One region of the Mycobacterium sp. IDUB_5 genome, then DNA from elsewhere that is predicted to be linked to it. Evidence: predicted binding sites of a transcription regulator. Region 1 holds the regulator's gene; each other region holds the start of a gene.
What was found. Region 1 encodes LexA, which represses DNA repair genes until DNA is damaged. Its sites were predicted from a motif close to CGAACANNTGTTCG; they were not measured.
Positions count from the first base shown of each region.

Region 1 (4,369 bases):
CCGGCGGCCAAGTCTCCTACGACGGGCGCACCAAGAAATTCACCACCGACCCGGCAGATCTGGCCGGGCAGCTCACCGATGTCTCCGTGCCGGACGACCCGGTGGCTGCGATCAACGCAGCCCGCCGGGCGGCGGGGGGCCCGCTCGGACCGTTGGGTGCCAGCGAGGGTGAGCCCTACAAGATCGGCTCCGACGGTCTGGGTCAGGACTTCGTCAACGGGAAGATCTTCTACAGCCCCGCGACCGGCGCGAACGTCGTGACCGGCCAGGTGCTGGCCAAGTACGAGAGCGTGGGCGGCCCCGAGGGAGACCTCGGATTCCCGGTGACCGGCGAGGTGGACGGCGGCGTCGCCCCGGCCAGCAGAATGAGCAGCTTCGCCGCGGCGGACAAGCCGGTGATCTTCTGGACGCCCGACTACGGCGCGGTGATCGTGCGCGGTGCCATGAACGCGGCGTGGGAGAAGCTGGGCGGCGCCACCGGCACGCTCGGTGCACCGGTGTCCGATCAGACCCAGAGCGGCGACGCGATCACCCAGAAGTTCAGCGGCGGCGCCATCACCTATGACACCGGCACCAAGCGATTCAGCACCGAGCCGGCGAATCTCGCTTCGCAGCTCGTCGGCCTGGACGTTCCGGGGCAGGAGGCGACACAGCCCATTCCGTCGGCGCAGGGTGGTGACACCGGGTCGGGTGACGGGGTCCGCTGGACGTGGTGGTGGCTGCTGGCGGTCATCCCGGTACTTCTCGTCCTCGCGGTGGTCGGGCTGGCGGTTGTTCGGCGTCGAGGTCGCGATCGCGACGGTGACTCGTTCGCGCTGCCTCCCTATGACGCCGATGATCACGACGCCGGTGGCTACGACCGGGAGTCGTCGGATGTGGGGGAGGACGCGCTGTTCGCCGATCGCTACGCGCGTGAGGGTCTCGGGTCGGTGGCTCCCGCCGCGCGGCCCGGTACGCCCGCCGAAGGTCACGAACCGAGCGGGTTGCACCTGTGGGGGCTCAGCGAGTCCGCAGACACGGACCGTCCCGCCACGGTCGATCGCGATGCCGATCCTTTCGTCGAGCAGGACGACCCCGATTCGGTCGACACCGCACCGACCCGGATTCAGTCCGCGACCGACGTCCCCGTCGAGCAGCACGACTACGCCGTGGCTTCGGGTTCCGACAACGCTGTCGACGAGGAACCGGTCGACGAGGAACCGGTCTACGAGGAACCGGTCGACGAGGAACCGGTCGACGAAGAACCGGTGTACGAAGAGTCGTCGTACGAGGACGAGGCTGACGAGAAGGACGCCGATTCGGACCACGTGGCCGTCACCTCGGCGTTTGCGGCAGCGCCCGCTCTCGAGCGGGACGCCCTCAACGACACCGGTAGGCACGCGCGGATCGATGACGATGACATCGCGCCGATGGGCACCGCGTTGCACCTGCCCCTTGACGACCCAGACACCATTCCCGACGGGTATCCGATCAAGGCCGACACCCGATCAGGTCTGTACTGGAGTCCCGACAGCGCCGAGTACGACGAGGCGCGGGCCGAAATCTGGTTCGCCACTGAGGAGATCGCCCGCACCAACGGGTTCGTCCGCGGAAGCTGACGAACCGCGTCGGTGCCCCGTCAGATCTTGCGGATGACCGTCACGACCTTGCCGAGCACGGCAGCGTCATTGCCGGGGATGGGGTCGAAGGCCGGGTTGTGCGGCATGAGCCAGACCTGACCCTTGGTCCGTTTGAACGTCTTGACCGTAGCTTCCCCGTCGATCATGGCGGCGACGATGTCGCCGTTGTCGGCGACGTTCTGCTGGCGCACCACGACCCAGTCGCCGTCACAGATCGCCGCGTCGATCATCGACTCACCCACGACCTTCAACAGGAACAGGGAGCCCTCCCCGACGAGCTCACGGGGTAGCGGGAACACATCCTCGACGGCCTCCTCGGCGAGGATCGGTCCTCCGGCTGCGATCCGCCCGAGGACCGGCACGAATGTGGGCTCCGGTAGGGCGTCGGAACCGGCGACCTCGGTCGCGACGACCGGAGTGGCGGGTGCGTCATCGATGCCGCGCACGTCGACGGCCCTCGGCCGGTTCGGGTCACGGCGCAGGTAGCCCTTGCGTTCGAGTGTGCGCAGTTGGTGCGCCACCGACGAGGTGGACGTCAGACCGACGGCGTCGCCGATCTCGCGGATGCTCGGTGGGTAGCCCCGGGTGGTCACCGACGAGCGGATGACGTCGAGGATGGTGCGTTGACGGTCGGTCAGACCTGCCCCGCGCTCACGTCGGTTGGCGGAGTCCGTACCGGCCGAGGTGTCGCTGCTGTCGTCGCTCATGACCACGAATGTAACGCGCAGCGCACGCGGAATCAAACATGTGTTCGAGGCGTGTCGCGAGCAACCGGCGCCGAAAGTTCGCCCGCGGCGACTTGTCGGTGCCCTCCGTTAGCGTTCGCAACAGTTCGATCACATGTTCTATCGATCGAACACTTGATCGAGTAATGTTCGAACACAAGAGCGAATCCACGGAGCGAAAGGCACTCAGATGACCGTTCTCCACACCCCCGATGTTCGTCAGCCCGCAGGCCGCGTCGCACGTCCCGTGCGGATCGGGCCGGCCAGCGCGGTCGCGCCCAGCGGGCGCGCTACCAGGACGGCTCGGCAGCGGCATCACCAGCGTCCCGGCGGCGCACGCCTGAGCTATCGCGGGAGCGGCGTGCTGGTGTCTCGTGCGTCGCACCGGCGCCGTCCCATCACTCCCGCCGCGACGGTCGTTCTCGCGCTCGTCGCCGGCGCCATCACGTTGTGGCTGGGTCTTGTGGCCCAGGCGGGCGGTGTGGTGGGACCGCAGGTCGAGGTGCCGGGTCGGTTGGCCGTCGTCCAGGTGCACACGGGGGAGTCGTTGCAGCACGTCGCCGAACGCGTGGCGCCGCACGCGCCGGTGTCTGATGTGGTCGCCAGGATTCGCGAACTCAACCAGCTCGAGACGGTCGCGCTGACCGCCGGACAGACGTTGATCGCCCCGGTCGCCTGACCGCACACAGGTAGTCCAGCGGGCAGGCAGCATGGTGGCGATCGTGGACATCTCGCCTTGGAACGCGCCGATGGGTCTGGTGCTGAGCTCCGCCCTGCTGCCGCAGGTACGCTCGAAGACGTTCGAAGTGTTCCGTCGGTGCGGTGAAGGAGCAGTGGTGCACTGTCCGTTCTGCCGCCATCCCGACTCACGGGTTGTCGATTCTCGAGAGACCGACGAGGGCCAGGCCATTCGTCGCCGCCGATCCTGCCCCGAATGTGGGCGCCGGTTCACCACCGTGGAAACCGCGGTGCTGGCCGTGGTGAAGCGCAGCGGTGTCACCGAGCCGTTCAGTCGCGAGAAGGTGATCAAGGGCGTGCGGCGAGCGTGCCAGGGGCGGCAGGTCGACGACGACGCGCTCAATCTGCTCGCTCAGACGGTGGAAGATGCCGTGCGTGCGACCGGATCTCCTGAGGTACCCAGTCACGAAGTCGGTCTTGCGATCCTGGGCCCCTTACGCGATCTCGACGAAGTGGCCTATCTGCGATTCGCCTCGGTGTACCGGTCCTTCTCGTCGGCCGAGGACTTCGAGCGTGAGATCGAGGCGCTACGCGCGCACCGCGAGGTGTCCGCGGGCAGCTGAGATCGCTCAGTCTATCTCGCGGTGTCCGTCCTCGACCACGCGCCCGGCCACCTGAACCCACCCTTGTGGGCTCCACACCGTCTGAATGACCGAGCCGCGGCCCTGAACGATGGTGAGGTCGCGACTCAGATACTCGGTGATGCGCACGGCCGCAGCACCGGTCGCTTCGTCCTCGCGAATACCGAGCCCTGGGGCGAACATCCGTGACTGAATGGCTCCCGCCTCTCGGTCGCGCCAGGTCCACAGATAGTGCTCGTCGACGTCGCCGTCGCCGAAGTCCTCGGGGTCGGCAGCCGCCAGAGAATCGACGCTGTCGATGTCGTAGATCGCGAATTCGGGCGCCCATTCGGCACGCGCGCTCACCATGGTCAGGTCATCGGCGTAGTCGACCTGGACGATGCCGGCAGGCACCTGCAGCGTCCGGATCGGCGTGCCCTGATGTTTGAGCCACCATGCCGCGCCGACGGTCGGATGCCCGGCGAAGGGCAACTCGGTTGTCGGGGTGTGGATGTGAGCATGCGCCGTGTGCGTGCCGAGCTCGGGTGTGGTGACGAAAATCGTTTCGCTGTAACCCAATTCGGCTGCAATGCCCTGCCGATCCGCGGGGGATACGGTAGCGGAGTCGATGACGCCGAGAGGGTTACCGAAGTCGCCGTTCTCGTCGGTGAAGACACGCAGAACGGTCACGTGGATCGCCATGAGCCGATGCTACGTCGTCGGCGCG
Region 1 covers NZ_JBVAXX010000006.1:445,903-450,271, forward strand. The annotation lists gene ACZY1G_RS22175 (sunset domain-containing protein) at 1-1,598, shown strand, start outside; gene lexA (transcriptional repressor LexA) at 1,619-2,326, opposite strand; gene ACZY1G_RS22185 (LysM peptidoglycan-binding domain-containing protein) at 2,535-3,023, shown strand; gene nrdR (transcriptional regulator NrdR) at 3,181-3,645, shown strand; gene ACZY1G_RS22195 (PhzF family phenazine biosynthesis protein) at 3,652-4,344, opposite strand.

Region 2 (4,369 bases), on a different contig from region 1:
AGTCCCAGGAACGCGATCGTCGTCATGACAGCTCTCTCCTCACGAGGCGCGGGCCCGCGCGGCAGCTGCCCGCCCGACCACCACGCGCATAATTTCGTTGGTGCCTTCCAGGATGCGATGCACCCGCAGATCGCGGACGATCTTCTCCAAGCCGTACTCGCGCAGATAGCCGTACCCGCCGTGTAGTTGCAGCGCCTGGTCGGCGACGTCGAAGCAGGCGTCGGTGACGTACCGCTTGGCCATCGCGCACAGCTCCACCCGGTCGGGGTGGTCCTCGTCGAGCGCAGTTGCCGCTCGCCACAGCATCATTCGCGACGTCTCGAGCGCGGTCGCCATGTCGGCCAACGTGAACCGGATCGTGGGCTCGTCGATCAGCGCCCCGCCGAAGGCCTGCCGGTCGGTGAGATAGGCGGTCGCCTTGTCATACGCCGCCTGAGCGCCGCCCAGCGAGCAGGCCGCGATGTTGATGCGGCCGCCGTTGAGCCCCTTCATCGCGATGCCGAAGCCGGTGCCCTCCTCGCCGCCGAGCAGCGCGTCGGCGGGAACCCGAGCGCCGTCGAGGACGACCTGTCGGGTGGGTTGGGCGTTCCATCCCATCTTCTGTTCGTCGGCGCCGAAACTCAGCCCGGCGGTGTCCTTCTCGACGATGAACGCGGAGATGCCCTTCGGGCCATCGGCACCGGTGCGCGCCATCACGACGTAGACGTCGGACTCACCCGCGCCGGAGATGAACTGTTTGACGCCGTCGAGCACCCACCCGTCACCGTCGCGAACCGCCTTGGTGCGCAGGGCGCCTGCGTCGGAGCCCGCGCCCGGTTCGGTCAGGCAGTAGCTGGCGATCGCGTCCATCGAGGCCAGCCGTGGCACCCATGCCTTGCGCTGTTCATCGGTGCCGAAGGTGTCGATCATCCACGCGCACATGTTGTGGATCGACAGGAACGCGGCGACGGTCGGGTCGGCGGTCGCGAGCTGCTCGAAGATCCGTACGGCGTCGATGCGCCGCAACCCGCTGCCGCCGACGTCTTCATGGCAGTAGATCGCGGCCATGCCGAGATCGGCTGCCTCCCGCAGCACGTCGGTGGGGAAGTGGTGCGTCTCGTCCCACTCCAAAGCGTAGGGCGCCATGCGTTTTTCGGCGAACGCCGCAGCCGTCTCGGCGATCACGCGGTCGTCATCGCCGAGGCTGAAGAAGTCCACGTCGCTACTTCATGGTCGGGATGACGAATTCGGCGCCGTCTTTGATGCCCGAGGGCCAGCGCTCGGTGACGGTTTTGACCTTGGTGTAGAACTGGATCGAGGCGGGGCCGTGCTGGTTGAGGTCGCCGAAGCCGGAGCGCTTCCAGCCGCCGAAGGTGTGGTAGGCCACCGGAACCGGGATGGGCACGTTGACCCCGACCATGCCGACCTGCACGCGGGAGACGAAGTCGCGGGCGGCGTCGCCGTCGCGGGTGAAGATCGCCACGCCGTTGCCGTACTCGTGGGTGCTCGGAAGGCTCAGTGCCTCTTCGTAATCGTGGGCGCGCACGATGCACAGCACGGGGCCGAAGATCTCGTCGGTGTAGATGCTCATGTCGGTGGTGACGTGGTCGAACAGCGTGGGGCCGATGAAGTAGCCGCCTTCGAGGCTGTGGTCGTCGAAGGACAGTTCGTCGGTGGCGCGTTCGCGGCCGTCGACCACCAGGTCGGCGCCGGCCTCCACACCCGCGGCGATGTAGCTCTTCACCCGCTCGAGGGCGGCGGCGGTGACCAGCGGGCCGTAGTCGGCTTTCGGGTCGAGGCTGTGCCCGACGCGCAGCTGGTTGACTCTTTCCACGAGCCGGTTACGCAGCCGGTTCGCGGTCTCTTCGCCGACCGGGACGGCGACGCTGATCGCCATGCACCGCTCCCCGGCGCTGCCGTATCCGGCGCCGATGAGTGCGTCGACGGCCTGGTCGAGATCGGCGTCGGGCATCACGATCATGTGGTTCTTGGCGCCGCCGAAGCACTGGGAACGTTTCCCGGTGGCGGCGGCGGTGGAGTAGATGTACTGCGCGATGTCGGAGGACCCGACGAAGCCGACGGCGGCGATGTCGGGGTGGTGCAGGATCGCGTCGACGGCTTCCTTGTCGCCCTGGACGACCTGGAACACCCCGGCGGGCAGACCGGCCTCGAGGAACAGTTCGGCCAGCCGCACCGGGACTGAGGGGTCGCGCTCGGAGGGTTTGAGGATGAACGCGTTTCCGCATGCCAGGGCGGGACCGGCTTTCCACAGCGGGATCATCGCGGGGAAGTTGAACGGGGTGATGCCGGCGACGACGCCCAGGGGTTGGCGGATGGAGTAGACGTCGATGCCGCCGCCGGCGCCTTCGGTGAACTCACCTTTGAGTAGATGGGGGATGCCGATGGCGAACTCGATGACCTCGATGCCGCGCTGGATGTCGCCTTTGGAGTCCGCGACGGTCTTGCCGTGCTCGATGGACAGCAGTTCGGCGAGTTCGTCGGTGTGGGCGTTGACCAGCTCGATGAACTTCATCATCACCCGCGCTCGGCGTTGCGGGTTCCACGCCGCCCATTCCTTCTGCGCTTCGACTGCCGAGGCGACCGCGGTGTCGACATCAGCTGTGGAGGCGAGTAGCACCTGGGCTTGGACCTCGCCGGTGCTCGGGTTCATCACATCCGCGGTCCGTGTGGACGCGAGTTCGCTGCGCTTACCGTCGATGAAATGGGGGATACGCGTGATCATGAGGAGCCTTCCGCCTGGTCGATACTTGGATATCCTAGTAATGCTGGGCGGGGGTGACAAGGGTCCTGTTGTTGTCGGTGGTTCGAACTAGTGTTCGATATATGGATGTGGTTGCCGACGCGATAGGGGTGATGCGGGCTCAGTTGGCGATCCTGCGCGACGCCTCTGACGTGTTGTCGCATCGCGAGTTGGTGGCGTTGATGGCCGAGGTGACGACGCTGGTTCGCAGCGTGCCGGTCTTGGAGCATCACATCCTGGCGCGGTTTACGGCAGAGACGGAGCCGCGGCGGCTCGGGGAGGCGTCGTGGAAGAAGGTGCTGACCACTGCACTGCGAGTGTCGGAGACGGACGCGAAACGCCGCCTGGCCGAGGCGGCCGCGTTGGGTCCGCGGCAGGCCCTGACAGGGGAGGCGTTGCCACCGGTATGGGAGGCCACCGCTAGTGCGCAGGCTGCGGGCGCTCTGGATGCCGACCACGTCGCCGTCATCGCGAAATTCCACGAAAAGTTGCCGGTGTGGGTGGATGTCGACACCCGCGCCGCCGCCGACCGCCAGTTGGCGGAGTTGGGTGCGGGACTCACCCCGGAGGATCTGAAGAAGGCGGCGGATCGGTTGGCGGCGATGATCGACCAAGACGGCCCCGAACCCACCGACGCCGACCGCGCCCGCCGGCGCGGCATCCAGCTCGGTGCCCAGCAGGCCGACGGAATGAGCCGACTATCTGGGTGGCTCACCCCCGAAGCCCGCGCCCACTACGAAGCCATCCAAGCCAAACTGGCGGCGCCGGGGATGTGCAACCCCGACGACGAAACCCCCTGCGTCGAGGGCGAACCCGATGAGGAGCAAGCCCGCACTGACTCCAGGAGCGCGGCGCAGCGCAACCACGATGCATGGCTGGCGGTCGGACGGATGGCACTGTCCTCCGGAGACCTCGGTTCGCACAACGGGTTACCGGTCACCGTCATCGTCTCGACCACGCTGCAAGAACTGGAGAAGGGTGCGGGGGTGGCGGTCACCGGCGGCGGGTCGCTGTTGCCGATGGCCGATCTGATCCGCATGGCCTCCCACGCCCACCACTATTTGGCGGTGTTCGATCAGCACACCAACCAGCCGCTGTATCTGGGGCGTACCAAGAGATTGGCGAGTCCGGCGCAGCGGATCATGCTGCACTCCGCGGCCCGCGGCTGCACCCGACCCGGCTGCAGCGCGCCCGGCTACTGGACCCAGGTTCACCACGTCGAGGGCTGGAAAAGCGGCGGCGCCACCGACATCACCAACCTCACCTTGGCGTGTGGACCTGATAATCGAATGGTCGAGCAGACCGGCTGGACCACCCGCATCAACCAGCGGGGCCAGGTCGAATGGCTCCCCCCACCCGACCTCGACACCGGCCAACGACGCACGAACGGCTATCACCATCCCGAACGCCACCTCCTGCCCGAAGACGACCAGGGGCCTTAGCCGCGCTGGGTTTCGGCGAACGCCAGGCACTCCTCCCAGGTGGGAAGCAGGCCGCGATCACGCATGTCGCCAAGGCTCGGTGCCGCGCGGTCCCGGTCGGACAGGTTCAGCTCGGCCGCGGGAAGCCAGGCAGCCCAGTCGATGCCGATCTCCGGATCCAGCGGATCGATGGTGTGCTCGCGGGTGG
Region 2 covers NZ_JBVAXX010000003.1:223,588-227,956, forward strand. The annotation lists gene mmsB (3-hydroxyisobutyrate dehydrogenase) at 1-26, opposite strand, end outside; gene ACZY1G_RS10415 (acyl-CoA dehydrogenase family protein) at 40-1,197, opposite strand; gene ACZY1G_RS10420 (CoA-acylating methylmalonate-semialdehyde dehydrogenase) at 1,202-2,722, opposite strand; gene ACZY1G_RS10425 (HNH endonuclease signature motif containing protein) at 2,824-4,182, shown strand; gene ACZY1G_RS10430 (dTDP-4-dehydrorhamnose 3,5-epimerase family protein) at 4,179-4,369, opposite strand, start outside.
Region 2: a site for LexA is predicted at 2,806-2,819, ahead of ACZY1G_RS10425 (HNH endonuclease signature motif containing protein). Genes of this name have one in related genera too.

Region 3 (4,369 bases), on a different contig from region 1:
ACGGCGGACTCGACCAGCTCGGACGGCACCGGGTCGGCACTGAAGCTGCGCACCGACCGCCGCAGCAGCTGCGCCTGCGAGCGCCCCAGCGCGATGGCTTCTTCGGTGCCGAGCCAGAACAGGTCTTCCTCGCCGGCGCGCACCAGGTTGCGCGCCGTCGACCCGTCGTCACGCAGCGTCAGCCCGCGCACCACCGCGACCGGGACCGCGGTCAGCTTGCCCTTCACGAGGTCGGCGGCGGCGGCGATCTCGTCGGCGACCGCGATCTCGGTGACGATCAACTCGTTGCCGTGCTGGTCGTGTTCCCCGGCATAGGCGTGCAGCACCTCCAGGCCGGCGGCGCCGATCGCGACGTCGGTCTGTCCCGTACGCCACGCCCGGCCCATCGTGTCGGTGACGACGACGCCGACGCGCACGCCGAGCCGCTCCCGCAACGCCTGCACCAACGCGGCCGCGCTGCCGTCGGGATCGACGGGGAGCAGTGCGAGTTCGTGGGAATCGACGTTCGACCCGTCCACACCCGCGGCCGCCTGCACCAACCCGAGCGCGTTCTCGGTGATCAGCGTGCGCCCCTTGCGGGCCAACACTCGCACCGCCTCACCGTCGATCAACTTGCGGCGCAGAGTGTCTCGCAGCTCGGGGTCGGCGGGCGCGTCGACCATGCGGCCCTCGCATTTCGAGAGCACCTTGCTGGTGACGACCACCACGTCGTCGTCGCGCAGCCAGGGGGCGGCCTCGGCGATCGCAGCCCCGAGGTCGTCGCCCGGCCGGAACTCCGGAAGTCCCGGTACCGGCAGCAGTTCCAGGGGAGCCGACGTTCCGTGGTCTCTCACAGATTCACCCCTGCCAGATCCAGACCGGCGCGCACCATCTCCGCGGTGACCGCCGGCTCGCTCATCAGCAGAGGCGCCGACCGCACCGTCACACCGTCGATCACCGCGTCGTCGCCTGTGTGCACCAGCCAGCCGTCCAGGATGCCGGTGCCCGAACGGGCGCCGTAGAGCGCGCCGACCGCCTCGGAGGTGCTGTCCACACCGATCACCGACAGGCACGCATCAGCCATGCCGCGCAACGGCTTTCCCGCCACGATGGGGCTGTACCCGATCACCGGCGCCGACGTGGCGCGCAGCGCGGCGCGGATACCGCCGACCCGCAGGATCGAGCCGATGCTGACGACCGGGTTCGACGGTGCGATCAGCACGATGTCGGCACCCTCGATCGCCTCGGTGACACCCGGTGCGGCAGTGGCCTTGTCGGCGCCGACGAACGCGAAGCTCTCGGTGGGCACCTGGGCGCGATACCTGACCCACCACTCCTGGAAGTGGACGGCCTTCTTCTCGTGGTCCTCGGGATCGGTGATGACGACGTGGGTTTCACTGCGGTCATCGCTGGCCGGCAGCAGCCGGGCGCCGGGGTTCCAGCGCGCGCACAGCGCCTCGGTGACCTGGGAGAGCGGGTAGCCCGCGCGCAACATCTGGCTGCGCACCAGGTGCGTGGCCAGATCGCGGTCGCCCAGACCGAACCAATCGGGCTGCACGCCATAGGCCGCGAGTTCCTCCTTGGCGTGCCAGGTTTCGTTTCGGTGCCCCCAGCCGCGCTCGGGGTCGATACCGCCGCCCAATGTGTACATGCAGGTGTCGAGGTCGGGGCAGATGCGCACGCCGAACATCCAGGCGTCATCGCCAACATTGACCACAGCAGTCACTTCGTGCTCATCGGTATCGTGAGTACTGAACTGCCCCAACCCCAATAGATGTTGAACACCCAGGAGGAAGCGAGCGCCACCCACGCCGCCGACCAGAACAGTGACCTTCACACCGACCGAGACTAGGCGCACACCGCCGCGGACCGTGCCCCGGAGGTGGCCCGGATCGGCAACGTGACAGACACGCCACAACGCGACGCGCCGAAATCGAGTCACGGAATGGTATGAATTCCTGTTCCAGCGCTTGACCGAGACAGCTAACGCGTGTGTAATCACAGCAGTGTCATTCGCGGTTCTCCGGCCGGTTCCGGTGTCGCAGACCGAGATTCGATCACTTGTTCGAATTGGGTGGCCACACAGAGCAAATAGTGGGGCTGGCTACAACGGATCTACGAGACCTGTGGAGGAGGGGAACATGGCTTTTGAACAGGCCGATTTCGGCAACTCGGTTCATTTCGACAGCAGGCTCCTCGGCTCGGTGGGAAGTGCACCGCACATCCAGACCGATCCGATGGCTGCAAGCATCGGGGGACGCCCGCAATTGAGTGTGGTGCCCGACCCGATCGACGACGAGCTGGCAACCGACGAGGACCAGTGGCAGGAGCGCGCGCTGTGCGCGCAGACCGACCCCGAGGCCTTCTTCCCGGAGAAGGGTGGCTCGACTCGGGAAGCCAAGCGCATCTGCCAGGGCTGCGAAGTGAAGGACGCCTGCCTGGAGTACGCGCTGGCCAATGACGAGCGCTTCGGCATCTGGGGTGGACTGTCTGAGCGCGAACGCCGTCGCATCAAGCGCGGCATCATCTAGGCGCAGCTAGTCCTCGTCGATCGTCGGATCGATGACGGACGGCTCGACGCCCAGATAAGTGGCCACCTGCGCCACCAGAAGCTCATGCAGAAGGTCGGTCAGCTCGACGGTGTCTTTGGCTCGTCGCTCGATCGGCTTGCGGAACAACACAATTCGCGCTCTCGTCGAGTTGCCGCGAACATCGACCCCGGCGGGGATCAGGCGCGCAAGCGCGATCGGCCCGTCGGCGACGACCTCGGGCGGCCACTGCACACTGTCCGGGTCCTTGGGGGCCAGCCGCGGGATCTCGTCGACCGCGACATCCAACGACGCGACCCGCTCCTGCCACCGCCGCTCGATCGGCTCATAGGCCTCGAGCACCGCCATGTCGAAGCGCTCAGCGCGGGTGCGCCAGCCCGGAACGGTGGGGGGCAGCAGCGGCCCTCGCATCCCACGGCCACGCCGGGACCCTCGGTGGTTCTGCCCGGTCACGAAAAAGATCGTAACGGTTGGGCTTCGGGCCCCTCGCGGCTCGCGTGTCCGCGCGGCGCGGACGAACACAGACGATAACCTTCCGTTCGTGAATGTTCCCCGTCGCTGCTGCCGTCCAGGCTGCCCGCACTACGCGGTCGCGACGCTCACGTTCGTCTACTCGGACTCGACCGCCGTCGTCGGCCCTCTGGCCACTGTCTCCGAGCCGCACTCCTGGGATCTGTGCGTCATGCACGCCGGACGCATCACCGCCCCACGCGGTTGGGAACTGGTCCGCCACGCCGGACCGCTGCCGTCCCACCCCGACGACGACGACCTCGTGGCGCTCGCCGACGCGGTGCGCGAAGGCCGGGACGCGCCGGCTGGGCCGGTTGCTGCCTTCACCGGCTTCACCGACCCCGTCACCGGCACCCAGAGCGGCGCACTGATGGCCCCACCCGTGCGCCGGCCCGAGGCCAACGGTCGCCGACGCGGGCATCTGCGGGTTCTTCCCGACCCGCCGGACTGACGTCGCAGAGACGCCGTGCAGGCCCTGCACGCGGCTCCCGGCAGCTAGGCTGGCACCACCGGTCAGCACGTCAGCGTGAGGAGCCCCATGTCCCGGCCCGCCGAGGCAGTACAGCGCGTCATCAAGGCCTACGACGTGCGCGGACTCGTGGGTGAACAGATCGACGAGCAGTTCGTCGCCGAGGTCGGCGCGGCATTCGCCCGCCTGGTCCGCGACACTGCGACGCAGGTCGTCATCGGCTACGACATGCGGGAGAGTTCGCCGGTACTGTCGGGCGCGTTCGCCGAGGGCGTCATGGCGCAGGGACTCGACGTCGTGCGCATCGGTTTGGCCTCCACCGATCAGCTCTACTTCGCGTCCGGACTGATGGACTGCCCCGGGGCGATGTTCACCGCGAGCCACAATCCGGCCGCCTACAACGGCATCAAACTCTGCCGCGCCGGAGCCAAACCCGTCGGGCGCGAAACAGGGTTGGCCACCGTCGCTCAAGAGGTGATCGACGGCGTCCCCGACCACGACGGGCCGCGCGGCACGATCTCCGACCGCGACGTGCTCGCCGACTACGGCGATTTCCTGCGCTCGCTGGTCGACGTCAGCGCGCTGCGTCCGCTCAAGGTCGCCGTCGATGCCGGTAACGGGATGGCCGGCCACACCACCCCCGGGGTGCTGGGCCCGATCTCGTCGATCTCGCTGTCGCCGCTGTACTTCGAACTCGACGGCACGTTCCCCAATCACGAGGCGAACCCGCTGGACCCGGCCAACCTCGTCGACCTGCAGAGCTTCGTCCTCGAGACAGGTGCGGACATCGGGCTGGCCTTCGACGGCGACGCCGACCGCTGCTTCGTCGTCGACGAACGCGGCCAGGCGGTCTCCCCGTCGG
Region 3 covers NZ_JBVAXX010000003.1:556,815-561,183, forward strand. The annotation lists gene ACZY1G_RS11925 (coenzyme F420-0:L-glutamate ligase) at 1-833, opposite strand, end outside; gene cofD (2-phospho-L-lactate transferase) at 830-1,816, opposite strand; gene ACZY1G_RS11935 (WhiB family transcriptional regulator) at 2,247-2,510, shown strand; gene ACZY1G_RS11940 (metallopeptidase family protein) at 2,517-2,939, opposite strand; gene ACZY1G_RS11945 (DUF3499 domain-containing protein) at 3,070-3,489, shown strand; gene ACZY1G_RS11950 (phosphomannomutase/phosphoglucomutase) at 3,577-4,369, shown strand, end outside.
Region 3: a site for LexA is predicted at 2,034-2,047, ahead of cofD (2-phospho-L-lactate transferase). Genes of this name have one in related genera too.